Regions from separate parts of the Terrabacter sp. 2RAF25 genome, predicted to be linked through region 1. Evidence: predicted binding sites of a transcription regulator. Region 1 holds the regulator's gene; each other region holds the start of a gene.
What was found. Region 1 encodes LexA, which represses DNA repair genes until DNA is damaged. Its sites were predicted from a motif close to TCGAACANNTGTTCGA; they were not measured.
Positions count from the first base shown of each region.

Region 2: the regulator LexA is predicted to act here: its motif matches at 4,516-4,531, upstream of ruvC (crossover junction endodeoxyribonuclease RuvC).
Region 3: the regulator LexA is predicted to act here: its motif matches at 4,638-4,653, upstream of AB4091_RS19795 (HNH endonuclease signature motif containing protein).

Region 1 is NZ_JBFRGJ010000008.1:207,371-216,905, forward strand. It holds gene AB4091_RS18760 (class I SAM-dependent methyltransferase) at 1-804, opposite strand, end outside; gene AB4091_RS18765 (gamma-glutamyltransferase) at 921-2,444, opposite strand; gene AB4091_RS18770 (LysR family transcriptional regulator) at 2,499-3,446, opposite strand; gene AB4091_RS18775 (Sir2 family NAD-dependent protein deacetylase) at 3,530-4,504, shown strand; gene AB4091_RS18780 (phosphotransferase) at 4,488-5,564, shown strand; gene AB4091_RS18785 (hypothetical protein) at 5,576-6,505, opposite strand; gene lexA (transcriptional repressor LexA) at 6,582-7,280, opposite strand; gene AB4091_RS18795 (LysM peptidoglycan-binding domain-containing protein) at 7,543-7,944, shown strand; gene AB4091_RS18800 (hypothetical protein) at 8,244-8,570, shown strand; gene AB4091_RS18805 (alpha/beta hydrolase) at 8,567-9,535, shown strand, end outside.
Region 2 is NZ_JBFRGJ010000005.1:6,156-15,690, forward strand. It holds gene secD (protein translocase subunit SecD) at 1-1,451, opposite strand, end outside; gene yajC (preprotein translocase subunit YajC) at 1,459-1,845, opposite strand; gene ruvB (Holliday junction branch migration DNA helicase RuvB) at 2,098-3,225, opposite strand; gene ruvA (Holliday junction branch migration protein RuvA) at 3,222-3,824, opposite strand; gene ruvC (crossover junction endodeoxyribonuclease RuvC) at 3,821-4,477, opposite strand; gene AB4091_RS13770 (YebC/PmpR family DNA-binding transcriptional regulator) at 4,615-5,373, opposite strand; gene pdxT (pyridoxal 5'-phosphate synthase glutaminase subunit PdxT) at 5,370-6,080, opposite strand; gene kynU (kynureninase) at 6,219-7,472, shown strand; gene AB4091_RS13785 (DUF4037 domain-containing protein) at 7,465-8,487, opposite strand; gene pdxS (pyridoxal 5'-phosphate synthase lyase subunit PdxS) at 8,660-9,535, opposite strand, start outside.
Region 3 is NZ_JBFRGJ010000009.1:58,169-67,703, reverse strand. It holds gene AB4091_RS19820 (phytoene desaturase family protein) at 1-562, shown strand, start outside; gene AB4091_RS19815 (DNA-3-methyladenine glycosylase I) at 559-1,146, opposite strand; gene AB4091_RS19810 (GNAT family N-acetyltransferase) at 1,157-1,735, opposite strand; gene AB4091_RS19805 (DUF4385 domain-containing protein) at 1,796-2,296, shown strand; gene AB4091_RS19800 (CAP domain-containing protein) at 2,417-2,920, shown strand; gene AB4091_RS19795 (HNH endonuclease signature motif containing protein) at 2,938-4,599, opposite strand; gene AB4091_RS19790 (phosphatase PAP2 family protein) at 4,796-5,623, shown strand; gene AB4091_RS19785 (FAD-dependent oxidoreductase) at 5,681-7,366, shown strand; gene AB4091_RS19780 (hypothetical protein) at 7,373-7,681, opposite strand; gene AB4091_RS19775 (FMN-binding negative transcriptional regulator) at 7,782-8,405, opposite strand; gene AB4091_RS19770 (hypothetical protein) at 8,492-8,827, opposite strand; gene AB4091_RS19765 (DUF4097 family beta strand repeat-containing protein) at 8,824-9,535, opposite strand, start outside.

The sequences.
Region 1 (9,535 bases):
CTGGAGCCCGCGCTCGCGGATGCGTTCGTCGATGAACGCCTTCTGCTCGCTCGAGATCGTCACGCCGACGACGTGCGCGCCGAACTGCTCGGCGGCGTGCAGCGAGAGCGAGCCCCAGCCGCAGCCGATGTCGAGGTGCCTCCCGCCGGGCTCGATGCCCAGCTTGCGGCAGACGAGGTCGAGCTTGTCGCGCTGGGCGTCCTCGACCGTGTAGCCGGGGCCGGTGCTCGTCCAGTAGCCGCAGGAGTACGCCATGTGCGGGTCGAGGATGAGCGCGTAGAAGTCGTTGGAGAGGTTGTAGTGGTGCTCGATGGCGCTCCGGTCGCGCGACTTCGTGTGCAGCCGACCGCGGAGGCGCGCCTGCGACACGGGCGGCTCGGGCGGGAGCCCCACCACCCCGAGGTCGAGCGCCAGCTTGATGCCGGTCCTCGCCACGGAGGCCAGGATCGCGGCGGACGGTCGGCCGCCGGAGAGCGAGCGCGCCCTCGACCACACCCGTCGGAACCCGTCGAGCAGGTCACCCTCGACGTCGAGCTCACCGGTGACGTACGCCTGGGCCAGTCCGAGCTCGCCGGGATGGCGCACGAGACGCCGCAGCGCCGCCGGGTCGCGCAGCACGACGGTGGGGGCGTCAGTCGGCCCCTCGACGCTGCCGTCCCAGGCCTTGAGGCGCACCGGAAGCCGGCCCCCGAAGAGCGGGGAGACGACGGCGGCCACCCGCGCGGCGACCGCGTCGGGTCGTGCGGGTCTCGGCGCCGCCGTCAGGGAGGCGTCGGCGTCGGGGCGGTCGTCGGTCATGGTCATCGCAGGTGGCCTCTCGTAGGGGTCGACGCGAGATGTTCGGCGCCGGCGGCGACCCGGATGGGTGGCGTGCCGGGTGACGTCCGTCGCACGGGGACACGGTGCGTTGGCGTCAGCCATCAAGGAGATACCCCGACGGCGGCCTCCCGCCGCGCGTCGCCGGCCGCGACGAGGCCGTCGGCTCCGAGCAGGGCTGCGCCGACGCCCCCGAAGTACATGTGGGGTCCCGGGTAGCGGTGCGCGGGCAGGCCTCCGGCCGAGGCGGCCGCGGCGATCTCGTCGGACGGCTCGTGCTCGACGCGCGGCGAGCCGTCATCGAGGAACCGCACGTGCAGCCGCGGTGCGTCGATGGCGTGCTGAAGGTCGTCGCCGAGCAGCAGGCTGCGGCCCAGCACCTGCATCAGCGCCGTCGTGATGCGGTCGGCACCGGGGGAGCCGACGGCGAGCGCGGACCCCATCGCGCTCCGGGCGGTCGTGGGAGCCATGTTGGAGGCGAGCCGGGTTCCGGGCGGGACGGCGTGCAGCCCCAGCCGGTTGAGCTCGGGCTCGCCGAGCGCGTTGTTGAGCAGGATGCCGGTGCCGGGGATGACCATGCCCGCGCCGTATCCGCTCGACATCGTTATGGCACAAGCGTTCCCGTGCTCGTCGACAGCGGACACATGGGCCGTGGAGGCCGACGTCGGCAGGCCGGCGAGCCCGTGGCGCTCGACCGATTCCAGCAGGGCGTGACCGTCGGCGTCGAGGTCGCGCGACCGGTCGTGCACCGAGAGCCGATAGGCGAGGACGTGGCGCTGGATGTCGATGACCTCGGGCCACGTCCAGTGCTCGTGGCGGGCGAGCTGCCCGAGCATCGCCGCCAGCATCGGGCCGCCCACTGAGGGTGGCGGGTTGAGGGCGACGCTCCAGGTGCCGACCGCCCGCATCGTCGGGGCGCGCACGACCGCCTCGTATGCCGTCAGGTCGGCTGCCGTGACGAGCCCTCCGTTCGCGGCCATGTCGTCGACGAGCACCCGACCGACGGCGCCCGTGGTGAAGAGCGAAACGCCCTGCACGGCAAGCAGCTCGAGGATGTCGGCGAGGTCGATGTTGAGGCAGGTCTCTCCCGGTTGCACGGCGCCGCCGTCGGCACCGGTGACAAGGGCGTGCGCCTCGGCGTCGGCTCCGAAGAGGGTGTCCCGGACGATGCCGAGGTAGAGCGCTGCGGCGGCCCCGATGCGGTACCCGTCGCGGCAGGCTCGCGCTGACGGCTCGACGAGCCGGCGCCACGGCAGCAGGGCAAACCTGTCTCGTGCGAGCGAGAGGGCTTGCAGGGCACCGGAGTTCGCGACCGAGCCGTGCCCGGCACCGATGGTGACGCCGCCGCCGTAGTCAGTGCGCACCTCGCGCACGCCGTGACCGAAGGCCGAGGCGTCGAGGCCGCGGCCCGGCATCTCGACGTTGCCGTCGACGACGACGGGATCGGAGCCGGCGGGCCACACGTTGACGTAGGCGCCGCCCATCAGGCTGACGACACCCGGCTCGGTGCTCATCGCGCTGAGTGCCGCCGCGATCGCGGCATCGACGGCGTTGCCGCCGTCGGCCGCGGCCTCGAGGCCGGCCTCGAGCGGAGCTGGACCGGTGGCGGCGAGAGCAACCCGTGTCATGTCCGCATTCTGCCGGTCACGAAGGCGTCCGGCGCGGCGCGGAGGGTGTGAGTGTCAGGCCTTGGCGCCGACGAGCTCGGCCGTGGAGGTCGCCGGATCGGCGCCGGCGGCCTCGCAGAGCGCATCGAGCGCCGCCGCCACGGCCGGTACGCGCTGCAGGTCGGGGGTGGTCACTGCGAGGATCTGGCGCCGTGAAGCGGGCGACAGCGGCAGGGTCGCGACCTCGTCGTGCTTGGCCGCGGTGAGGATGAGGTCGGGGACGAGCGCCACGCCGAGGCCGGCAGTGACGAGGCCGAGCTGCGCCACGTAGTCCTCGGTCTCGAAGGCGACGTTGGGCCGGAAGCCGGCCGTGTCGGCGAGTGAAAGCAGGTGGCCGCGGCACCGGGGACAGCCGGCGATCCACTCGTCATCCGAGAAGTCGGTGAGGACGGCGGCCGCGTCGCGGGCGTGGGGGTGGGAGCCCGGCACGACGAGGCGCACCTCGTCGTCCATGAGGCGTCGGGTGACGAGCAGCGAGAGGTCCTCCTCCAGCTCGCCGAGGTCACCGCCCTCGTAGGCGAACGCGACGGCGACGTCGCAGTCGCCGTTGCGAAGGGCGGCCAGCGACTCGGGCGGCTCTGCCTCGGTGAAGGTCACCGTGATGTCGGGGTGCCTCGCCTTGAGGATCGCCAGGGTGCGGGGCACGAGGGTCGCCGACGAGCTAGGAAAGGCCTGCATGCGCACGCGACCGGCGCGCAGCCCCGCGATCGCGCTGATCTCCTCCTCGGCGGCGTCGAGGGCGGCGAGGACGCCGACCGCGTGGCGGGCCAGCACCTGCCCGGCCTCGGTGAGCCGGACCTGCCGACCGTAGCGCTCGACGAGCACCGTGCCGGTGCGCTGCTCGAGGCGCCGCACCATCTGGGAGATGGCCGGCTGGGTGAAGCCGAGCGCGTTGGCGGCGCTGGTGAAGCTTCCCTCGTCGGCAATGGCCTTCATGACCCGCAGGCCGGCAGCGTCGATCATGCACCGATCATAACCGAAGATTATGGAATCCTGCGCGTTCCTCGCGCTCGAGCGAGGTCGCGTCGCCCACGTAGGCTGGCCGGGTGCACCAGCCGACCGGCATACCTCCTCGGGCGACGGACGCGACAGGCGCCACGGGCGCTCCGGGCGCAACAACCCGGCTGTCGACGTCGCGCACGCTGCCGCTGCAGACGCACGACCTCGGCACCTTCGACGACCTCGTCGACCTCGTCAGCGCCGGCGGCGTGGTCGTCCTGAGCGGCGCGGGCCTGTCCACCGAGTCGGGCATCCCGGACTACCGGGGGCCCGACGGGACGCGCCGGGTCGAGCCGATGACGTACGGCGAGTTCGCGGGCAGCAGCGGTGCTCGTCGTCGCTACTGGGCCCGCAGCTACATCGGCTGGCAGCGGTTCAACGCCGCGTCCCCCAACGAGGGCCACCGGGTCGTCACCGACCTCCAACGAGCCGGCTACGTCGGCCCGGTCATCACGCAGAACGTCGACGGCCTGCACCAGGCAGCGGGCGCGACCGACGTCGTCGAGCTGCACGGGTCGCTGGAGCGCGCCGTGTGTCTGACCTGCGGCGAGTACACCTCACGAATCGGCCTGCACGAGAGGATGACCGAGGCCAACCCTGGCTTCATGGCGCGCTTCGCCGAGGCCGCGACCTCGGTCGGGTCCCAGTGGGGCGAGCAGGTGCGGCCCGACGGTGACATCGTGCTGGCGGACGCCCTCGTCGAGTCCTTCCACGCGCCGCGCTGCCTCGTCTGCGGCAACGACACCGTCAAACCCGACGTCGTCTTCTTCGGCGAGTCCGTGCCCAAGGCGCTCGTCGAGCGCTGCTTCGGCCTGGTCGAAGCGGCCGGCGCCGTGCTCGTGCTCGGCTCGTCGCTGTCGGTCATGAGTGGCTACCGCTTCGTGCGCCGCGCCCACCAGCGCGCCGTGCCCGTCGCCATCGTCACCCGGTCGGCGACCCGCGCTGACGCCGAGGCGACGATCCGCCTCCACGCGCCGCTGGGGCAGACCCTGACCGAGCTGCGCGATGCCCTCGGCCACTGACTCGGAGGGCGGTGCGGACCGCCCCGACGACCCGCCGAGGAGGTATGCCGCCCTGCCGGAGGAGGGGCCCGGCCCCTCCGTGCGCTGGGCGTCCGAGGGGTTCGCCGCCGAGCTCCGTACGTGGCTGGAGGAAGCCCTCGGTGGGCTCGGCAGCGAGCTCGTCCGTCTCGAGCCCGTCCACCAGCGACCATGGTCGACGGTGTGGCGTGCGCTGGCGTCCGACGGCACGACCTACTGGGCGAAGCAGAACTGCGCGCACCAGTCCTTCGAGGCCGCGCTGCTCGTCGTCCTCGACCGGCTCGCCCCCGACCGGGTGGTGCCGGTCGTCGCCGCCGACCTCGAGCGAGGCCTGCACCTCGCGCCCGACCAGGGCCCGGTCTTCGCCGACACCGTGGCCGATGACGACGTCGACGCGTGGTGCCGCGTCGCCGCGGAGGCTATGCACCTGCAGCGCGAGCTCGTCGGGCACGAGCGTGAGCTCGAGGCGGCCGGCGCAGCACTGCTCCACCCGACGCACGCGGCGGCATACGTGAGCGGGAGGACGGCCTCACTGGTCGCGCTGCCCGAGGGGGACCCGCGGCGGATGGGGCCGGAGGTGGCAGCGAGGCTCGACCGACTCCTCCCCACGGTCGCACGCTGGGGCGAGGAGCTCGACGCCCTCGGGACGGGCGTGAACCTCGTGCACAACGACCTGCACCCCAACAACGTCTTCGCCAGGCCGGGGGGCATGCGCTTCTTCGACTTCGGCGACGCAGTGCTGACGCACCCCCTCACCGCACTGTTCATCCCGCTCAACGTGCTTGTGCACCGCTTCGAGGCAGCCCCCGACGACCCACGGCTGCGACGGGTGGCCGACGCAGGGCTCGAGGTGTGGAGCGACGTCGTTCCCGCGACCCGGCTCCGCCGGGCGCTGCCCGCGGCACTGCAGTTGGGACGGCTCGCTCGCGCCGAGTCCTGGCTGCGGGTCGTGGCCACCATGACGGCGGAAGAGCGGACGGAGTACGGCGACGCGGGCACGTGGTGGCTCGGGTCGCTCGGCGAACCGACGCCCCTGTCGTGAGCCGCAGAGGGCTACTCGACGCGGGACCCGAGGTCGCGCGCCTCGTCGGCTGAGACCTCGCCGAGGTCCCACAGCTCCTTCGTCTGGACGCCCCAGTACGTCGCGAAGAGCACGATGACGATCACCTCGGCGACGAGGACGAGGTGGGCGAAGCCCCTGACCGTCAGCGCCGCGACGACCGTGGCGGCCAAGGCGACGGTGAGTGCGACCGCGATGGCGAGGTAGATGCGGCGATAGCCCCGCCCGTCGTCGTCGTCGCCGACCGCCCGGTGGCGCGCCTCGGTGCGCAGCGCGCTGAGCACCATGACGGCGATGACCCCGGCCACCATGGTTGCCGCGGCGATGCCGTGGCTCAGGGCGATGAAACGGTCGCGAAGGACGAGGAAGAGGGTGAGCTCCACCAGCAGAACGCCCGCGCACCCCAGGGTCACGAGCACCGACCGCGTCGTCGGTCGCGCAGCGGCATCGCGCCGCACGGCGCCCCGCTTGAGCGCTGCGACGATGACGGCCGCGATCACGGCGACGACGACGAGCGACCAGATGTTGTTGCGCACCGCCGCCGCGATCTCGGCCGGTGTCTGCGTGTAGGCGTTCGGCCCGCAGCGGTCGTCGGGCACGGTCGGCACCATGGCGACGACGAACGCCATGAATCCCGAGAAGTTGAGCAGCACGTCCTCCTCGGACGAGTGCCCCTTGTAGGCGATGAGGCTCGCGCCTAGGGCGCAGAGGGAGCCGACGAAGACGGTCCGCGCGGGCGTGTAGTAGTAGGCGCTGATCGAGCCGAGCCAGCAGGTGTGGCCGGTCTCCCACCACCACTCGTAGCCCACCGAAAGCAGCAGCATGAGCAACAGCGCGATCATCGCGCCCCGCAGGTAGCGGTAGGTGTAGACGACGTCGCGGGTGCGCCCGGCTGCCATGGCGGTCTCCTCTGCAGGACTCACTCGTCAGAGTGTGGCGCCCGCCGAGGCGATACGCCTACTGGAAGCGGGCCCCCGCCGCGGCGGGCGACCCCGCTCGTCAGATGCGGCGCAGCACGGCGGTGACCTTGCCGAGGATCGTCGCGTGGTCGCCGTCGATGGGGGAGAAGTCCTCGTTGTGCGGCATCAGCCAGACGTGACCGTCGACGCGCTTGAACGTCTTGACGGTGGCCTCGTTGTCGAGCATTGCCGCGACGACGTCGCCGTTGTCGGCGTGCTGCTGCTGGCGCACGACGACCCAGTCGCCGTCGCAGATGGCGGCGTCGACCATGGAGTCGCCGTTGACCTTGAGCAGGAAGAGGTCGCCCTCGCCCACGAGCTGCTTCGGCAGCGGGAAGACGTCCTCGACGACCTGCTCGGCCGTGATGGGGACGCCCGCCGCGATCTGGCCGAGGACGGGCACGTAGGACGCCTCGGGACGGGCGTCGCCGGAGTCGGTCTCGGTGTCGTAGTGGTCTCCGCTGCGGTAGCCGACCTCCTCGGCCGTCGCGTCGGGGGAGACGATCTCGAGGGCGCGCGGGCGGTTGGGGTCGCGGCGCAGGTAACCCTTGGTCACCAGAGCGTTGAGCTGGTGGGAGACGCTCGAGGGGCTCGCCAGGCCGACGGCGTCACCGATCTCGCGCATGCTCGGCGGATAGCCCCGGCGGTCGACGGAGTTGCGGATCACCTCGAGCACGCGCCGCTGGCGCACGGTCAGTCCGTCGCCGGTCTCGCGATCGGGAAGCTCGGTCACGCCCATGGTGATCCCCTTCGTCGGCTCGTCAGACCGTGTGCTGAACCTGGCTCGAGACCGCGTGAGAAGTGCTCGAGGACCGCTCGAGGGCCAGTGTCAGTGGTGGCTGGTGAGGTGTGTGGTGTGAGGAAAGAGTAACGAGGTTCGAACACAGTTGCCAAACACCTGTTCGATGCGTGTCTCGACTTCCTCGAACATACGTGCTACAAATCGTACAGACGTTCTATCGAACACATGTTCGCCAGTTCAGGAGCAAGGGGAGGTCACCATGAGCGCCATCGTCCTCGAGGCCGTTCGTCAGCCGCAGACCACAGAGCAGCCCGCGGCCCGTCCGCACCTCGTGCTGGTGCCGACCGGGCGTGAGGCCGTCCGTGCCGCCCGGGCCGCCCAGCCGCCCCTGCGCCTGACCCGGTTCGGTCGGCTCGTGGTCGCGCTCCTCGTCGCCGCGCTCGTCTCTTTGCTGGCGGTCGGACTGGCCGGCCAGCTGGCCTCGGCGTCCTCCGGCTCCCACACGGTCACGGTCGGCTCGGGTCAGACGCTGTCGGGCATCGCCGCGCGGGAGCTGCCTCAGCTGTCCGTCGCCGACGGTGTCGTCGAGCTCCAGGTCGCCAACAGCCTCAGCACCACCGAGATACACGTCGGGCAGCAGCTCGTCGTCCCGAGTCGCTGACAACGGGAGCCCCCTGGGCCTGAGGCTTCCTTGCGTATGCCGCCCGGCCGGCTCCCGCTCGTCTCGACCCACCCCATCGGCCGCGTTGGCTCCACCTCCAGCGGCTGGCGGTGACGGCGCTTCGACCCCGCCGTCGCCGCCCGGACGCCGCACCCCTGAAGGGGGTGCGGCGTTCTGCTGTGTGCGTTCTGGGTCTGGGGTGCTGCCGTGTCACGACCACCCTCCCGAGCCTGTGGATGACGCCAGCCGGGCCCCGAGTCGGCGACCTAGCGTGGCTGGCCTCGGGAAGGGAGCAGGTCATGAGATACCAGATCGACACCGCGGCACTGCGGGAGAGCGTGGCCACCATCGAGGACGTGCTGGGGCAGGTGCGGCGCCTCGGGGTGGCCGACGACCTCCGGCCGGTGGCGATCGCCCTGCCGGGTGGTCGCTGCGCCTCGGGGCTGTCGCAGGTGGCGGTTGCGTGGCAGGCGCGGCTGTCGACGGCACAGTGGGAGCTGCGCGAGCTCGGTCGCCGCGTCAGCCTCGCCGCCGACGGCTACGACGCCGTCGAACAGGTGGCCCGGCAAGCGCTCCGCGCCACCCGGCGTGACGCACGTGGCGCCGCCGCCGACGGCACGCGGTGAGCACCACGGCCGTGGGCCCGGGCCTGTCCGTGCGCGACATCCGCGCCTCCCGTCCGCAGCTGCTGCTCGAGGTGAGCCGGCGGCTGGAACAGCGGCGGTGCCGGCTCGTCGTGCTCGCCGAGCTGGTGCTGTGGCGCCGCTCGGCCGCGCCCCGCTGGACCGGTGCCGGTTCGGGCGCCGCGGCCGACCGCTACGGCACCGTCGTCGCCGGGTTGGGTCAGCTCGCGAGCAGCATCGCGGTGGCGGCGAACGCCGTGGCCCACGCCGCCCAACGCCTGCAGAGCGCGCTCGAGCTGGTCGGGCGTGCCGACCACCGCGCGTCCGACGAGGGTGCCTGGGTCGACGCCGACGGGCGACTGTTCCTCCCGGTGCGATCCTCCCTCGGCGACCCGGTCGGGGAGTCGCACCGAGCGCGCCTCGACGACCTGCTCAAGGCCGAGGTCCACGCCTGCCTGCAGCAGGCTCGGCGCGCGGCCACCCGCACCGACGAAGACCTGCACCGCGCGCTCCTGGCCGCGGCGCGAGGAGCCACCTCTCTCGCTGCGGCGGGATCGACGGCTCGACCGGCGGCTGAGTCGACCACCGACTCCGACCTCGAAGGGAGCGACCTGACGGTGCCGCCCCAGGCGTCCGCCGGCGTCTTCGCGTCGGCGGCGTGGTGGCGGTCCCTCACTGACGAGGAGCGACACCAGGCCCTTCGCGAGCGACCTGAGTGGGTGGGTCCTCGCGACGGGGTGCCGGCGGCCGCGCGCCACGAGGCGAACCTGGTCCTTCTCGACCGGGCCGAGCGCACGGCGACCGCTCGGGCACGCGAGGCGCAGCGCCAGGCGTCGCCCTGGAACGCCGCCGAGCGAACGCGAGCACAGGAGCAGCTCGACGGCATACGCGCGGTGCGTGACGTCCTCGCCCGCCGTGACGGGGCGCCGCGAAAGCTGCTTCTCCTCGACGCTCGGGAGCCCGACCTC
Region 2 (9,535 bases), on a different contig from region 1:
GCCATCGTCAGTCTGAAGCCGTGCGTCGTGCCGAGCACCGTGACCGAGAGGTAGGTGATGATCGAGGCCACGACGAGCGAGGCGACGGTGACGAACCCGAGCGCGCGGTACTGGATGAGCGAGTAGACCACGACGAGCAGCAGGCCGACGAAGCCCGCGAGCAGGCCGATGCGCAACTGCTCCTCACCGAGCTGCGGCGTGATGTTGTCCTGCGTCTGCAGCGCGAACGAGATCGGCAGCGCGCCGAACTTCAGCTGCTCGGCGAGCTGCTTGGCCGAGTCGATGGTGAACGACCCGGTGATCGAGGCGCGACCGTCAGAGATGACGGCGCGTGCCTGGGGCGCCGTGATCACGCTCTTGTCGAGGACGACGGCGAACTGGTCGAGCGGCGGCTGGGACTGCAGTCCGTAGAGACGCTTCGTGACGGCCGCGAACTTGGCCTTGCCGGCGTCCTTGAACGAGAGCGCGACCTCGACGATCGAGGTGGGCTGGCCGTTCGGGCCGGGCTGGTAGCCGCTGCTCGCGTCGGCGATCTCGCTGCCGTTGATCTCACTCGGGCCGAGGACGTACTTCGTGGCACGGTCCTCGCCACACGTGGCGAGCGGCTGGTCGGGGTCGTCGAGGATCTTGTCGACGGCGCCGGGGGTCGCACAGTTGAGGGCGACGTACTGCTTGGCGACCTTGGTGGCTGCCTCGGCGGCCTTGGCCTGGGTCCAGCCGATGCCGGTGAGGCCCTTGACGGCTTGCGCCTGGATCGCGGCCTCGGTCTGGGCCGCAGTCGGCGCGGTCGGCGCCGCCGGAGCGGTCGTCGTCGCAGCAGGGGCCGGCGTGGTGGGCTTCGCGGTGGCCTTGCCCGTCGGCGTTGCCGGGGTGGTGGCCGCACGCAGGGCGCCGGGCACGGCGCCGTTCTGGGCGGTCGCGGACGTCGACGGTGTGGCCGCGCCCGTGGCGGACGGCGTGCCGGAGGCCGGCGTGGTGGGGGTGCCGGTCGCGGTGCCCGACGGGGTGGGCGTGCCGGTCGTGCCACTGCCCGGGCTGACCTGCGTCGCGTTGGTGTCGAGCGCCTGCACGAAGACGGCGCGGAACCGCAGCTGCGAGGGCTTGCGGATGGCGTCGAGCTGCTCGGGCGACGGCGTGCCCGGGATCGACACGACGATGTTCTGGCCGCCCTGGGTGGCGATCTCGGCCTCGGAAACCCCGTTGGCGTCGATGCGCTGGCGGATGATGTCCACGGCGCGGTTGACCTGACCCTCGTTGATCTTCTCGGCGCCGACGAGGACCGGCTGGAGCACGAGCTCCGTGCCGCCCTCGAGGTCGAGGCCCAGGCGCGGGGTGGTCGAACCGCCACCCCAGGCGGTGAGACCGCCGACGAGGCCGCCGAGGCCGAGGATGACGACGATCAGCGCCAGGAGGCTGCGTCTCGCCGACTTCTTGGTGGAGCTGCGTGCCACGAAACCCTCACTGACCGTTCTGGTGAGAACCCGGAGCTGCGTCCGCGGCATCGTCGGGGACCGAGTCGTTGCCCGTGGAGCCCGTGGTGCCCGTGGCGCCCTGGGCTGCCGGCGTGCCGGGCATCGTCGCGGCGTCGGCCTGCTTCATCGCGATGGCGCGGCGGTCGAAGCGGACCGTGGTGCCCTCCGCGATCTCGAGCCACGCGGTGCTCTCGTCCAGGTGCTTGACGGTGCCGTAGACGCCGGACGAGGTGACCACGTGGTCGCCGACGTTGAGCGACGAGCTGAACTCGCGCATCTGCTTCATCCGCTTGTTCTGGGTAAAGAACAGCCAGCCCAGCAGCAGCAGGGGCAGCGCGAAAATCAGCAACGAGAAGGCCCCGGTGTTGTTCATGTCAGCTCAGTCCTTCGCATCTTCGTCGGTCGTCCGGCGCACACCGCGACCCTTCGGTTCGGGTCGGGTCTCGCGTCAACGACCGGGAGCACCGGATGGTGCCGCGGCAGCGGCGATGGTGCCCGCAGGAGTCTACGTGCGCCGGTGCAGTTTGTCAGACCAAGGCGGGCCGTTGAGACGCAACCTCGTGTCACGTTTTGGTCGCGCTCGGCGGGCTGGAGACGGCGCCGAGGGCGTGGCTCGGTGGGCCCTTCACGAGTCGAAGCGGCCTCCGCCGGACTCCCCGATGGGCAGGGTCGCGGACCACATCGACTGGGCCTCGACCGGCGGCGTGAGGCCGAGGTGCTGCCAGGCGAGCGTCGAGGCAGCGCGGCCCCGAGGCGTACGGACCATGAACCCCTCGCGCACGAGGTAGGGCTCGGCGACCGTCTCGACGGTGTCGGGCTCCTCCCCCACCGCCACCGCGAGGGTGGAGAGGCCGACGGGTCCGCCGTTGAACCGGCGGCACAGGGCGTCGAGGACGGCCCGGTCGAGCCGGTCGAGGCCTCGCTCGTCGACGTCGAAGAGCTCGAGCGCCCGCCGGGCGGCGGAGTGGGTGACCCGGCCGTCGCCGTGCACCTGCGCCCAGTCGCGGACGCGTCGGAGCAGCCGGTTGGCGATGCGGGGTGTTCCGCGTGAGCGCAGGGAGATCTCGCGGATGCCGTCGTCGTCGGCGTCGAGGCCGAGGAGGCGGGCCGAACGGTGCAGGATCGTCACGAGGTCGGCGGCCGCGTAGTAGTCGAGGTGGCCGGTGAAGCCGAAGCGGTCGCGCAGCGGCGCCGGCAACAGGCCCGCCCGCGTGGTCGCCCCGACCACCGTGAACGGCGGCAGCTCGAGCGGGATGGCGGTGGCACCGGGACCCTTGCCGATGATGACGTCGACGCGGAAGTCCTCCATCGCGAGATAGAGCATCTCCTCGGCGGAGCGCGACATGCGGTGGATCTCGTCGAGGAAGAGCACCTCACCCTCGGCGAGCGACGACAGCACCGACGCGAGGTCGCCGGCGTGCTGGATTGCGGGCCCGGACGTGATGCGGATGGGTTGCTCGAGCTCGCTCGCGACGATCAGCGCGAGCGTCGTCTTGCCGAGGCCGGGCGGGCCGGACAGCAGCACGTGGTCGGGCGGAGTGCCCCGACGGCGGGCCGCCTTGAGGACGAGGCCGAGCTGCTCGCGCACCCGCGGCTGCCCGGGGAAGTCGTCCAGGCGCTTGGGTCGCAGGGCCGCCTCGACCTGGCGCTCGTCGGTGTCGCTGCGGGCGTCGACGATGCGGGCGGTCGCGTCGAAGCCGTCCTCCCACACGTCGGGTGCCTCGTCGACGTCCCAGGACCGGTCGACGCTCATCGCCCGAGCTCCTGCAGGGCTGCGCGCAGCAGGGCGGAGACCCCGGCGCCGTCGGCGGCCAGGGGTGCGACCTTGTCGAGGGCGTCGTCGGCCTGACGGGCCGTCCAGCCGAGCCCGACGAGGGCCTCGCCCACCTGCTCGCGCCAGGCCTCGCCGCTGTCGAGGTGGACCGGCTCTGCGTGCCCGGCCGAGCCCGGCAGCGCGCCGAGCTTGTCCTTGAGCTCGAGGACCATGCGCTCGGCGCCCTTCTTGCCGATGCCGGGCACCTTGGTCAGCGCGACGAGGTCAGCGGTGCCGAGGGCCACCCGCACGGCGTCGGGCGTGTGCACCGCGAGGACGGCGAGGGCCAGCCGGGGGCCGACGCCGGAGACCGTCTGGACGGTCTCGAAGACGTGCTTCTCGTCGTCGGTGGCGAAGCCGTAGAGGGTCAGCGAGTCCTCGCGGACGACGAGGCTCGTGGCCAGCTCGGTGGGCTGCCCCAGGCGCACCGAGGTCGCCGTGGCGGGCGTCGTGTGCACGAGCATGCCGACGCCGCCGACGCCGACCACGACGGAGTCGAGGCCGACCTTGAGGACGGTGCCGGAGAGCGAGGCGATCATCGGGGCTGGGCTCCAGGGGTGGGTCGGGTGGGTCGGGTGGTGCGGGCGAGCTGGTTGGAGGCGGCGCGCAGCCGCTGCACCGGCGGGACGGCGGCCGGCGGGACCCGACGGGGTATGCCGCTCCCCCGGCCTGCCGTGCGCGCGAGCACCTCGACCCGCGCCTCCTCGAGCCGGCTCTGCGTGCCACCGCGCCAGACGTGACAGATCGCGAGGGCGAGCGCGTCGGCGGCGTCGGCCGGTTTGGGCGGGGTGTCGAGTCCGAGCAGCCGGGTCACCATCGTGGTCACCTGTGCCTTGTCGGCGCGACCGTTGCCGCTCACCGCGGCCTTGACCTCGGTGGGCGTGTGGAGCGTGACGGGCAGACCGAGCCGCTCGGCGATGATCATGACGATGCCGGTCACCTGGGCGGTGCCCATGACCGTGGACACGTTGGTGTCGGCGAAGACGCGCTCGATGGCCACGGCCTCGGGCCGGTGCCGGGCGAACCACTGCCGCATCTCGTCCTCGACGGCCACGAGCCGCTTCGGCGTCGGGTCACCCGACGGCGTGCGGATGACACCGACCTCGACGAGGGACAGCTTGCGCCCGGGGACGCCGTCGACGACGCCCACGCCGCACCGGGTGAGCCCGGGGTCGACTGCGAGGACGCGCACGGCATACCTCCTTGGGGGCGTCGGGAGTCTCGGACCATCCGAACAGGTGTTCGGGACAACGCTAACCGCCCTCCCCCGAAACGACGGGAGGCACGCCGGTCCCCGGCGTGCCTCCGCACCTGATGTCGAGCCGGAGCTCACTCCTCGTCGTCGAGCTGCGCCAGCACGTCGTCGGGGATGTCGCCGTTGGCGAAGACGTTCTGCACGTCGTCGCTGTCCTCGAGGGCCTCGATGACGCGGATCATCTTCTTCGCGCCGTCGAGGTCGAGCGGGACCTGGAGGTTCGGCACGAACGATGCCTCGGCCGACTCGTAGTCGATGCCGGCGTCCTGGATCGCCTTGCGGACCGCGACGAAATCGGTGGCCTCGGAGATGATCTCCCAGGTGTCGCCGTTGTCGTTGACCTCCTCGGCGCCGGCCTCGAGCACGACCTCGAGGATGTCGTCCTCGGAGCCGGCCTCCTTGAGGACGGTGACGACACCCTTGCGGTTGAAGACGTAGGACACCGATCCCGGGTCGGCCAGCTGGCCGCCGTTGCGGGTCAGCGCCGTGCGAACCTCGGCGGCGGCACGGTTGCGGTTGTCGGTGAGGCACTCGATGAGCACCGCGACGCCGTTCGGCGCGTAGCCCTCGTACATGATCGTCTGCCAGTCGGCCGCACCGGCCTCGGCACCCGAGGCGCGCTTGACCGCGCGGTCGATGTTGTCGTTGGGCACCGACGTCTTCTTGGCCTTCTGGATAGCGTCGTAGAGGGTCGGGTTGCCGGTGGGGTCGGCGCCGCCCTGACGGGCCGCGACCTCGATGTTCTTGATGAGCTTGGCGAAGAGCTTGCCGCGCTTGGCGTCCTTGGCCGCCTTCTGGTGCTTCGTGGTGGCCCATTTGGAGTGGCCGCTCATGCAGTGTCCTCGCGTTCCGGTGACTGGCTGGCACCGGACTGCTGGAGTCGGTGCGCTCTGACGATCGAGACGAACTCGGCGTGGATCCGGCGGTCGCCGCCCACCTCGGGGTGGAACGACGTGGCCATCAGGTTGCCCTGCCGGACCGCGACGATCCTACCGGCGGCCGCTCCTTCGCTCACGCGGGCGAGCACCTGGACGTCCGGGCCGGCGTCCTCGACCCAGGGTGCGCGGATGAAGACGGCGTGCACGGTTCCGCTCGCGACGGGGTCGGACCAGGCGTACTCGAGGTCCTGCTCGAACGAGTCGACCTGGCGGCCGAAGGCGTTGCGCCGCACCGTCACGTCGAGGCCACCGAGGGTCTGCTGGTCGGGTCGGGCATCGACGATGCGGTCGGCGAGCATGATCATCCCGGCGCAGGAGCCGTATGCCGGCATGCCCTCCGCGATGCGGCGCAGCAGGGGCTCGCGCAGCTCGAAGGCGCGCACGAGCTTGTCCATGACGGTCGACTCGCCGCCCGGGATGACGAGGCCGTCGACCCGCTCGACCTCGGCGGGGCGGCGCACCGTGACGGCCTCGGCCCCCAGGGCGGTCAGCGCGTCGAGGTGCTCGCGCACGTCGCCCTGCACGGCGAGGACGCCGATGCGCACCCGCTCTCCTGGTGCCGGCGTCGTGATGGTCTCGCCGTCGGTGGTCGTGGTGCTCACCGGGCAAGCGTAGGGCTGCGCCGCGACCGATCCGTCGTGGGGCTCCCCGACGCGAGCCACCGACGAACCGTCTGGCATGCGAGACGGCTGTCGTACCTGCCCTGACGCCACGGCGAGCCCACCGGCTACGTTGCCGCCATGACGACGGTGCACACCCACGACGCCCTTCTCGCCCGCGCCGAGCGCGCCGACGCGGAGTCGCCGCTGCGCGACACGCGTGACCGCTTCGACCTGCCCGAGGGCGTCATCTACCTCGACGGCAACTCGCTCGGCGCCCTCCCCCGTGCCGTGCCGGCCGTCGTCGACGACGTCATGCACCGGCAGTGGGGAGAGCGGCTCATCCGGTCGTGGAACGAGGCCGACTGGTGGGGTGCCCAGACGCGGGTCGGCGACACGGTCGGCCGACTCGTCGGCGCCGCACCCGGACAGGTCGTCGTCACGGACTCCACGTCGGTCAACCTGTTCAAGGCGGTCGTCGGTGCGGGGCGCCTGCGCCCGGGGCGGCGCGTGGTGCTCACCGACCCCGACTCGTTCCCCACCGACCTCTACATGACCGAGTCGGCCGCCGCGCTGGCCGGTCTCGAGGTGCGTCGCGTCCACCCGCGCGATGCGGTGGCCACCATGAGTGAGATCGGTGAGGACCTGGCCCTCGCGTCCTACTCGAGCGTCGACTACCGCACCGGCGAGGTCTGGGACCTGCCGGCCATCACCGAGGCTGCGCACGCGGTGGGCGCGCTGGCGTGCTGGGACCTGTGCCACTCGGCCGGCGTGCTCGAGGTGGACCTCGATGCCGGCGGTGCCGACCTCGCCGTGGGCTGCGGCTACAAGTACCTCAACGGAGGCCCGGGCGCGCCCGCGTTCCTCTACGTGGCGCGGCGCCACCAGAACGACTTCGATCAGCCGCTCACCGGCTGGCAGGGCCATGCCCGTCCCTTCGAGATGCGCCCCGACTACGAGCCGGCCCCCGGCATCACGCGGGCGCGGGTCGGCACACCGCCGCTGCTGTCGGTGCTGGCCCTCGAGGCGGCGCTGACGGCATACGACGGACTCTCCCCCGCAGACGTGCGGGCCGCCTCGCTGTCGGTGACCGGCACGTTCATCGACGCCCTCGACGAGCTCGGTGTGGACCTGCCCCTGGCCACGCCGCGCGAGCCCGCACGCCGCGGCTCGCAGGTCTCGCTGCGCCACCCCCAGGCCTTCGCTGTCGTGCAGGCGCTGATCGCGCGGGGCGTCATCGGCGACTTCCGCGAGCCCGACATCATCAGGCTCGGTTTCGCACCGCTCTACGTGACCCACGTCGACGCCGTCCGCGCCGCCAAGCACGTGAAGGAGGTGCTCGACACCCGCGAGTTCGAGCAGCCCGAGTTCGCCGAGCGGGGTGCGGTCACCTGACGGGCGGTCGACGGAGTGCGGCGTCGACGAGCAGGTCGACGTTGGCGCTCCACTGCTCCGCCGACCCCACGCCGCGCGCCAGCGTGCGCACCTCGGGGTCGGTCACCGAGTCCTCGAGCACCTGCACGACCTGCTCGCGCACGCCCGCGAAGGGGCGGTCCCAGAACGGTTCGACCGGGTCGTCGACGGTGGGCAGTCCGGCGCCCCGCTGGATCCCGGTCAGCACGCGCAGAGCCTGGACGAGGCCTGCCTCGCGATCGGTCCACCGCGCTGCCGACACGGCGTCGGTCAGCGGTCGGGTGACGGCCTCACCGGCCGGGAGGGCCGACAGGCTCGTGCCGAGCCACTTCGCGTAGGGCGGCCACCGCCTGTGGAGCAGGTGCGCGAGGTGCATCGCCACGTGGGCCAGCCGGCCGGTGACGACGCGCGACCCGAGGTCGTCGCCACGCTCCCCCGTGCGCCCCACGAAGGGAAGCTCCTGGCCGATCCGCGCCCAGTCGGTCGCCACGAGGTGACGCCAGAGGTCGTCGGGATACCACTGCAGCCGACGACGTATGCCGTCCAGCTCGCCGTCGTCGTCGGCGAAGACCGCGCCCCCGACAATCTCCAGCACGGCCTGGCCGGTGAGCGACAGCCAGTCGTCGATGCCGAGGTCGCCGGTCGGGTCGACCCCGAGCCGAGACACCGCCAGGTCGCGCGCCGAGTCGACCTGGACCCGGTGACGCACGACGGGCTCCCACGTCGTCGCGAAACGTATCGGGTGGCCACGGAAGGAGTCCGGCAGCGTCGAGGCGAGGTGAACATCGACCTCTGGCACGGCCGCAACGGGGACGAGGAGGTTGAGGCGCAGGCCCCAGTCGTGGTCGCGCGACATGGCGTCGTCGAAGCCCAACACGTCGGACCCGCTCCCGAGCCGCCCTGCGGCACAGGGCATCCCGGGCCATCGACCGCGAACGAGCGGCTCGACGACGTCGGACCAGTAGGCCCGTGACAGCTCGGTTCCGGAACGGCTCACGCCCTGATGCTGCCATCACAGCGACGGCCGCCGCGGCCCGCGTGAGCACGAGCGGGGTCAGGAGTCCGGGCGCTTGCACACGGAGGGCGTCCACGCCACGACGCACGTATGCCGCCGCACCCGGTGGGGCACGGCGGCATACGTCAGCGGGATGCCGGGTGGGACCGGAAGGTCACCAGCCCCGCTCGGAGAGGCGGTGCGGCTGGGCGATCTCGTCGACGTTGATGCCGACCATCGCCTCGCCGAGGCCGCGCGACACCTTGGCGATGACGTCGGGGTCGTCGTGGAAGGTCGTCGCCTTGACGATGGCCTCGGCGCGCTGGGCCGGGTTGCCCGACTTGAAGATGCCGGAGCCGACGAAGACGCCCTCGGCGCCGAGCTGCATCATCATGGCGGCGTCGGCCGGGGTGGCGATGCCGCCCGCGGTGAAGAGCACGACGGGGAGCTTGCCGGCCTCGGCGACCTCCTTGACGAGCTCGTAGGGGGCCTGGAGCTCCTTGGCCGCGACGTAGAGCTCGTCCTCGGGGAGGCTCTGCAGGCGGCGGATCTCCTGGCGGATCTGGCGCATGTGCGTCGTGGCGTTGGAGACGTCACCCGTGCCGGCCTCACCCTTGGAGCGGATCATCGCCGCGCCCTCGGTGATGCGGCGCAGGGCCTCGCCGAGGTTGGTCGCGCCGCAGACGAAGGGCACGGTGAACTGCCACTTGTCGATGTGGTTCGCGTAGTCGGCCGGGGTGAGGACCTCGGACTCGTCGATGTAGTCGACGCCGAGGCTCTGGAGCACCTGCGCCTCGACGAAGTGGCCGATGCGGGCCTTGGCCATGACGGGGATCGAGACGGCCTCGATGATGCCGTCGATCATGTCGGGGTCGCTCATGCGCGACACGCCGCCCTGGGCGCGGATGTCGGCGGGGACGCGCTCGAGCGCCATGACGGCGACCGCGCCGGCGTCCTCGGCGATCTTCGCCTGCTCGGCGGTGACGACGTCCATGATGACGCCGCCCTTGAGCATCTCGGCCATGCCGCGCTTGACGCGCGTCGTGCCCTT
Region 3 (9,535 bases), on a different contig from region 1:
TGCCGCCTTCGCCGGCACCTTCCACATCAACGAGGGCTACGGCCAGCTCGAGCAGACGTACGCCACGGCGGCGGCCGGCAACATCCCCGACCTGCCACCGTGCGAGATCTACTGCCACACGCTGTCGGACCGCTCGATCCTCGGGCCGGAGCTCGCCTCGAGCGAGGCGCAGACCTTGACGCTGTTCGGCCTGCACCTGCCGGCACGGCTCTTCCGCGAGGACAACGAGACCGCCACCAAGGAGGCGCTGCTCGCGACGATCCGGTCGCTCGACTCGGTGCTCGGCGAACCGATCGAGTCGGTGCTCCTGCGCGACACGGACGGCAACCCCTGCATCGAGGTGAAGAGCCCCGTCGACCTCGAGCAGTCCGTGGGCCTGCCGGGCGGCAACATCTTCCACCGCTCGCTGCAGTGGCCCTGGGCGGAGCGCGACGCCGAGGTGGGCACCTGGGGGGTCGAGACGGCATACGCCAACATGCTGCTCGGCGGCGCCGGCGCCCGGCGTGGCGGCGGAGTGAGCTCGATCCCGGGCCACAACGCCGCGAAGGCGATCCTCGGCTAGGCCGGCCAGACGCCGGAGCTGCCGCGGCGGTGGCTCGTGAGCAGGTGCGTGTCGACGATTCCGACCGCCTCCATGAGGGCATACATCGTCGTGGGCCCCACAAAGGCAAAGCCCTTCTTGCGCAGGGCTTTCGACAGCGCCTTGCTCTCGTCGGAGACGGTCGGCACGTCGGCGTGGGTGTCGGGGCGCGGCGTGTCGGTGGGCTGGAAGCCCCAGACGAAGTCGACGAGACCGCCTTCGTCGCGCAACGCGATCGTGGCCCGGGCGTTGGTGATCGTCGCCTGGATCTTGCCGCGGTGCCGGATGATGCCGGCGTCGCCGAGCAGCCGCTCGACGTCGCCCTGGGTGAAGGCGGCCACGACGTCGGGGTCGAAGTCCGCGAAGGCAGCGCGGAAGTTGGGACGCTTGCGCAGGATGGTCGCCCAGGACAGCCCGGCCTGGAACCCCTCGAGGCAGATGCGCTCGTAGAGGCCGCGCTCGTCGCGGATCGGCACGCCCCACTCGGTGTCGTAGTACTCCATGAGGAGCGGGTCGACCGAGGCCCACGTGGGGCGGGCGAGTCCGTCTGCACCGACGACCGTCATGGCGCCGACCCTAGGACAGCGCCAGGCGCATGACCACGCGGGGGAAGCCACCCGAGACGGAGTCGGTGTCGGCGGCCTTCGTGAAGCCGGCACGCTCGAAGAGCCCGCGGGTGCCGACGTAGGCCATCGTGAGGTCGACCTTGGCTCCGTGGTTGTCGACGGGGTAGCCCTCGACGGCCGGCGCCCCCTTCTGACGGGCGTAGTCGACGGCGCCCTCGAGGAGTGGCAGGGAGATGCCGCGCCGACGGTGGCCGGGTCGCACGCGGATGCACCAGACCGACCAGACCGGCAGGTCGTCGACGTGCGGGATCTTCGTCGAGCGCGCGAAGGGCAGCTCGGAGCGCGGCGCGACCGCGGCCCAGCCGACGACCTCGTCGCCGTCGTAGGCGAGCACGCCCGGAGCGACGCGGCGCCGTGTCAGCTTCTCGACGTACTCCCCGCGAGCGGCGCCCACCAGCGCCCTGCTGGTCTTCGAGTCGAGGCGGTGGCTCAGGCACCAGCAGACGGTGCTCGCCGGGTTCGTCGGGCCGAGCATCGTGGCGACGTCGTCGAACCGGGCGTGCGTGGCGGGGCGCACCTCGATGGTCATGGGAGGCACGCTAGCCAGCCGCACCGACGGTGGTGGTGCTCGAGCGGGAATGGTCAGGGGGTGACGCCGCCTGCTGACCCGTACGAGGGACTCGATCTCTCGGCCGTCGACCTGCGAGCCCATCCGGAGCTCTACCGCGTGGGGCGCGGCGAGCAGGGGGTGCTGCGGGCGCAGCCGTACAAGGACGAGCTGCTGCCGCTGTGGCGCTTCCGCACGCCCGACGTCGCGCGTGAGAGCGCTGCGGCGATCCGGTCCAGGTTCGACTCCTACCTGGCCGCGGGCGACTTCGTGGGGGCGGACCTCGCGCGCAAGTACCTCCAGATGGGGTTCACCCGGGCTCGGCGCTACGCCAACCACCCGGACGGGAAGAAGTACGACGGCCCGGTGCCGCCCGAACGGCGCGGGCAGAGCGGATCGCACGGGAGGCGCCAGCTCCAGCGCGGGCCCGAGGACCCGGTGAAGGCCGAGTCGGCCCGCATCTTCAAGGACGCATGGGACGCCGTGGAGCGGGTCGAGGCGTACACGTCGTGGCGGGCCGAGCACCGTGAGCGCCACGGCTGACGCCGACAGCGGGAGCCGCACTCGAGGTGTCCATTTTGTCGCTTTCGCGGGCGCGCCGACGCGTACGCGCCTACCGTGGCCGGACGGCATACGGCCGGAGTCACGCCACCCGGAGGCACCATGAAGACCACGCCCGCCCCCACCGACCGCTCGCGTCGCACCCGCCCGGCCGTCCTCGCCGGCCTGACCGTCCTGCTGGCCGCGGCCCCGCTGGCGACCGCGGCGGCACCGGCGAGCGCCGCCCTCACCTATCAGCAGCAGGTGGTCCAGCTCGTCAACGCGCAGCGCGCCAAGGTCGGGTGCCGCGGCCTCGTCTCCGACGCGCGCCTCGCCCGCGCGGCCCAGGCCCACTCGGCCGACATGGCCAAGCGGCGGTACTTCTCGCACACCTCGCCCGACGGGCGCACCTTCGTGCAGCGGATCCGGGCGCAGGGCTACACCGGCTCGCGGCTCGGCGAGAACATCGCGGCCGGCTACCGCACCCCGTCGACCGTGATGGCGGCGTGGATGAAGAGCCCGGGTCACAAGGCCAACATCCTCAACTGCCGCTACACGGCCATCGGCGTGGGCTACGCGACCGGCGGCCCCTACGGCGCCTACTGGACCCAGGACTTCGGCGGCTGATCCCGGGCGGAGCAAGGTCAGAAGGGCGGTGGGTCGTCGATCTCCTGCGGGTCGCGCGAGCGCTCGCCGGAGTCATCGCTCGAACGGTCATGCGGCGGTGAGTCTCGGAGCACCTCGAGCCAGTCGCAGGGACGGCTCGTGTAGCGGCGCCCGGCCACCGTGCGCCACCGGACCGTGTGGTCGTCGGGATCTCGCTCGGCCCGCCAGTGACCGTGGGTGCGCACGTTGTGGTGCAACCGGTGCTTGCCGGTGAGGTTGGTGGTGGTCGTCGGACCGTGCGGCCACGGGATGTCGTGGTCGAGGTCGCAGCGCGCGGCCGGGACCGTGCAGCCCGGACCGCGACAGGTGCCGTCGACGGCCTCGACGTGTGCACGCATCACGGCGGTCGGGCGGTAGGCGCTCGTCTCGAGCCTCAGCGCCGCGCCCGTCTCGGCATCCACCAGCAGCCGGCGCCAGGTCGAGTCGGGGCCGAGCATGATCTGCCGAGCATGCTCGGCCGTGACCCACCCGTAGCCGGGGATCTCGCACGGCGCGTCATCGAGCCCGAGGGCCGTGCTGACGGGAACGACGATCGTGACGTGCGCGGCCGGTCGACGTCCCGCCTTGGTGTGTCCGAGAAGGACCGCCCGCGGGGCGCCCACGCCGCCCGCGATGCCGGCCGCGCCTGCGGCGTCCGCAGGTTCGGAGGGTCGTGGTGACAGGTCGACGCAGCCGAAGACGAGCGTGTCTGTGATGACGTCGGCGCGCAGCTGGTCGAGCGAGCGCGGATCACCGGCCTGCCGCGCGGCACGAGCGACAGCATCGGCGCGCTCCATCGCCGCGATGACCTTGTCGGCGTCGTTGGTCACGGTGAGCACCCCGAGGCCGTCACCGTCGATGCGCGCATGGGCACCGCGCCGCCTCCTGGCCACACGTCTGCGGGCCGCGGCCTCACGATCGGCGGCCAGACAGGTGCGAGTGAGGCGCTGACGGAACAGCGTCGGCGAGGGCGGCGCATCGTCCTTCGCTCGGAGGGTCGACTCGACGATGCCCGGCCCTGCCTCGGACGGCAGCTGCCGGATCTCGTGCTCGATGGCGCAGGCCCGGTAGAGGCTCACCTCGCCGCGCGACAGGCGAGACCGGAGCTCGACCGCTCCCGGGCTGCGTGTGGTCGCGAGGTCGAGGCGAGCGCCGACCTCCTGCGGCCCCAGACCCGTCGCCGTGGAGACCTCGAGCACGGTGAGCTCGGCAGCGCCGACCCAGCCTGACGGTCGCGGGCGGCCGAGCGCAGCGAACCTCGCGTCCTCGGTGGCCTCGATGGTCACTTCCAGCCGCGCCAGCGCTTCGAGCGCGACACCGTCGAGCACCGACTTGCACCGCTCCACGGCCTCGATCACCCGCAGCTCACTGCTCGCCATCGCCTCACCCTCGGTGAGTGGCTCGACCGCGAGGTCGTCGGTCGCCGCGGCCATGAGTTCGGCGACGAGTGCGGGCAGCTGGTGCTGCAGGACGCTCCGGGCCACCTCGCGCCGCACGGCACGTTCTGCGGGCGACCGGTCATGGATGCGCACTGGATCGCGATGCAGCGCCCGGACGCGATAGAGCTCTGAGAGGTCGGACAGCTCCAGCACTGCATCCGACTCGTGTCGGGCAGCAGTCGGCACCGGCGGCGTCGCGCCAGTCCTCATGACGCTCGTCATGCCGACCTCCCCTGTCGTCCTCCACCTCTCACTCCTATTCGAACACCAGTTCGAGCGAGAATCAAGAGGCGAGAGCCATCGATGCGAAATGACATTCGCAAGGCCGGGACTCCTTCAGTCCACGGAGGCAGCGGGACGGCGACCGATGACACAGCGGACGTCTAACCCGGGCGCCCGGATGGGTGAGGATGGGCCCATGCCCCGACCCGGCCGGCCGCCAACTCCCGACGACACGATCGGAGCCCGCGACCTCACGTCGTGGCATACCCGTGCCGGACGAGGGCTGGTGTCAGCGGCAACCCGGGTCGTGCAGTGGTCGTCGGCGCACCTGGCCTTCGTCGTGTTCGCCGCCGTCGCCATCGTCGTCATGTCGCTGCTCGTCGAGGGCATCGAGTCCGTATACGAGAGCGTCGTGGCCAACCGGTCACTCGCCGCCGTCGACCAGCCGGTGCTCGACGCAGCCGTCGGCCTGCGGTCCCCTGGTCTCGACTCGGCCGTCACCGCCTTCACCGACATCGGTGGGCCGGTCGGCATGCCGATCCTCGCCGCTGTCGCGGTCGCCATCGTGACCTGGCGGCGCCGTCGCTGGACGCCGATCGTCCTCACCGTGGTCGCCGCGGTCGGCTCGCTCGCCATGACGATCGTCGGCAAGGACTTCGTCGACCGTGCCCGGCCGCCGGCGAGCCTCGCGGTGCCGCCGCTCGAGATCTCGCCGAGCTTCCCGAGCGGGCACACACTGAACGCCACGGTCCTGACGACCGTGGTGGCCTACCTCGTCCTCATCGAGACGACCGCCACCTGGCAGCGCGTCGTCACCATCACGACGGCAACGGTGTTCGTCGTCGCGATGGGACTCTCCCGCGTGTTCCTCGGCCACCACTGGCTCACCGACGTCGTCGCAGGCTGGCTCATCGGCCTCGCCTGGGCGCTCCTGGTGATCACCGCGCACCGGCTCTGGCTCACGCTCCGGCAGCGACCGGAGGACGCCCGGCCGGCCGCCGGCGTCACGGCGTCCACCGACTGAGCCCGACTGAGCCCGACGGCATACGTTCTCGGGGGCACCTCTCCTAGGATCGACAGGGTGAAGCCGGCGATCATCCTGGTGTCCGAGACGCGCTGCGAGCAGCTGCTCGACGAGTTCAGCCGCTACGCCCGCGACTACGAGCTGCCCACCGCCACGTCGGCGCACGAGGCCAAGCAGGCCGCGAAGCGCGTCGTCGCCGACGGGGGCCAGGTGGCGATGTTCGTCACCGAGTCGCGGCTGCCCGACGGCGACGTGCACCAGGCCTTCCACTGGTGGCGCCAGACCGTGCCGACCGCGCGCCGGGTCATCGCCGCCCACGTGTCGACCTTCAGGGAGGACGCCGAGCGCCTGCGCGGCGGCATGGCGAAGGGCAAGTACGACGCGTACCTGCTGATGCCGCGCGGCGCTCGCGACGAGGAGTTCCACACGGCGATCTGCGAGCTGCTCTCCGACTGGGGCTCGACGGTCGCCGAGCCGGAGGTGGTCGCCGTCGCCATCGTCTCCCCCGTCGAGGACGCGCTCACGCTCGGCATCCGCGACTACCTCGACCGCATGGGCATGCCCAACCGGGTCTACGCGCCCGACAGCGACAAGGGTCAGCACGTGCTGCAGCTGCTCGCGGCCGAGGGCGGTGAGCCGGAGTTCCCGCTCGTCATGGACATGGCCAAGCGGGTCGGCAGCGCGAGGAGCGTGCGCGACGTCGCCTCACGCATCTACGGCAGGCCGGCCGACGTCGACGTCGACCGCGTCGTCGACGTCGCGATCGTCGGGGCCGGCCCGGCCGGTCTCGCCGCAGCCGTCTACGCCTCGTCCGAGGGACTCTCCACGGTGGTCCTCGAAGCGGAAGCCGTTGGCGGACAAGCCGGCACGTCGTCGATGATCCGCAACTACCTCGGCTTCCCGAGGGGCATCAGCGGTATGCGGTTGGCGCAGCGGGCGCGCAACCAGGCGATCCGCTTCGGCACCCAGTTCTTCACCGGCTGGCCGGTCACCACCTTCGTCGCCGGCGGCACCGATGCCGCCGGCAACCCCCAGCCGCACCGCCTCTGCACCGAGGGCGGCGACGTGCGCGCCCGCGCCGTCGTCATCTCCGCCGGGGTGAAGTACCGCCGCCTCGACGCCCCGGGCATCGAGCGTCTCGTCGGCCTCGGCGTCCACTACGGCAGCGCCATGACCGCCGCCCGCGAGATGGAGGGGTCCGACGTCATCGTCGTCGGCGGCGGCAACTCCGCCGGCCAGGCCGCCATCCACCTGGCCCGCTTCGCCCGGTCGGTCACGATCCTCGTCCGCCGAGAGAGCCTCGCCGAGACGATGTCGGACTACCTCGTCGGCGAGATCCGCTACAACCCGCGCATCACGATCCAGCCCTGCTGCGAGGTGGTCGAGGGCGGCGCCGGCGACGACGGCCGGCTCGGCTCGGTCACGACCCGCGACGTCCGCGACGGCGCCGAGACCCGGCGCGAGTGCCGGGGCCTGTTCCTGCTCATCGGCGCCGAGCCCTACTGCGACTGGCTGCCCGACGACGTCGCCCGCGACGAGCGGGGCTTCGTGCTCACCGGTCGCGACGTCCCGCAGGACCACTGGCGCCAGGGCCTGCCGCCCGAGAGCCTCGAGACGACGGTGCCCGGTGTCTTCGCCGCCGGAGACATCCGTGCCGGGTCGATGAAGCGGGTGGCGGCGGCGAGCGGCGAGGGCGCCTCGGTCGTGCCGCTCGTGCACGCCTGGCTCGACCCGAGCCGGTGAGACCCGTCAGAGCTCGATCAGCTGCCCGTCGCGGAACGAGTAGCGGTGGGCAGTGGTCGTCGCGGCCGGCAGGTTGGCCGGGTGCGCAGCACCGTGACGGCGCGGGTGAGGCGTCGGCTGCGTCTCGGACCTCACGGGCGTGAGCCCACCGGCCAACCCGGCGGCATGCGCCTGGCCGGCGCCGAGGGCTGCGGTGCCGACGAAGGCCACGGCGATGGCGGCACCGGCGGCACCGAGACCGCGGCGCAACGTGCTGCGGTAGCCACCGCCGGAGGTCGGGGGAACGGGGCGAGCGGGGCGGGGTGTCGTGTCCATGACTCGAGCCTCGGGCCGGTGCCTGTGCGGCGTCTGTGCTGACAGCATGCGTTCGGCAAGCGTTGCACCGCAAGGGTTCCCGCGACCACGCTGGCGCGCGTCATCGCTCGAGAGCGGCCTCCATGTCGTCGGCCACGACGTGGGACGACACGCCCGGCTCGGCCCGGAGTCCCTCGACCGCACCGAACCGGTCGGCGTCCGACCGGTTCTGGCCGAGCTTCGCCTTGCCCTCGACCGACTCGACGACCACCTCGATGCCGACGATGCCGAGCAGCTGTCCGCGCAGGTACTTCTCGGGAGCATCGCTGAGGTGCCAACGCTGGTCGCGGTGGGACTCGTGACGCTCGGTGAGCCGCGTGACGACGTCGAGCACCCAGTCGGGGTCGTCGTGCACGGTCACCGCTCCGCGCAGGTGCACCTCGGTGTAGTTCCACGTGGGCACCACGCGCCCGTGCTCGGCCTTGGCGGCATACCAGCTCGGGGAGACGTACGCGTCAGCGCCCGACACGACGACGAGGCCCGGAGAGCCCGGCGCGATGCGCCCCCACTGCGGGTTCTTGCGCCCGAGGTGGCCGAGCACGCGGTCGCCGTCGACGATGATCGGCAGGAGGGTCGCGTCGGGGAGCCCGTCGGCGCCGACCGTGACGAGATGGCCGGAGGCCCGCGCTTCGAGGAAGTCCTGCATCTCCGGCTCGCCCATGACGAAGGCCTGGGGGACGTACATGCCCCGATCGTCGCACGCGCGCCACGAGGGGGCAGCACGGAGCCCGCCGCAGGGAGGGGGCGGCGGGCTCCGGCGTGGAGGGCCGGTCAGCTGTGGCGGTGCGGGGTGCGTCGGGCCACGGGCCGCTGCTGGGCCGACCACGGCCGCGGGCTGCCCGCGTGGGGCGGCTGCGGCGCCGCAGACGCGGTGGCCTCGCGCGCCGACGAGGGGTCGAGGCGCTCGGCCAGGCTGCGCAGGAGCATCGCGGCCCGGGCGGTGCGACGCACGCGCGCGGCCCTGGGGGCGTGGTGTCGCGCGGCGACCCGCTCGACGATCAGGTCGCGGGCGAGGGTCTCCTGGGGAGACAGGCTGACGGTGCTGCTGAGTGGGCTGCTGAGGGGGCTGCTGAGGGTGCTGCTGAGGGTGCCGGGGTAGGTGCTCATGAGAGGGTCACTTTCGCTCGCTTGACGCGGATGTCTCCGCTGCCGGAGTTGACGGAAAGGCTGGCGCGGGCCTCGGACTCACCGGGGCCGTCGGCGCTCTCGAGGTCGACGTCGACGTCGCCCGTCACGCTGTTGAGGTCGAGGTAGGTCGCGACGCCGTTGGCGATGCCGATGCTGACGTCGCCGGTGCCGGTCTTGGCCTGGATCTGGCCGCCGTGCACGGCGCCGAGCACGACGTCGCCGGTGCCGGTCATCAGCTCGAGGTCGCCGGTGCTCGCGTCGATGTGCAGGTCGCCGGAGCCGGTGCGGGCCTTGACGCCGGCGTCGGTGCGCCGGATCGCGATGTCGCCGCTGCCCGAGATGAGGTCGAGGCGCCCGCCGGCCGAGCCGATGGAGACGTCGCCCGAGCCGGTCTTGGCGTTGACGTCGCCGCGGCTCGACTGGAGTGTCAGGTCGCCCGACCCGGACTTGAGGTGGGCCGAGCCGACCTCGTGGAAGCTGAGGTCGCCGGCGCCGGTGCTGACCCGCACGTCACCGAGCAGCCCGGTGCCGGCGACGTCGCCGGCGCCGGTCTTGGCCTCGACGGTGCTGCTCGCCGGCAGCTCGACCTCGACGTCGACCGACCCCTTGGTGCCCAGGGCGAAGAAGCCCTCGCGCATCTTGGGGGCGATGACGACGACGTCGTTGCCGCGCGCCTCGACCGTGAAC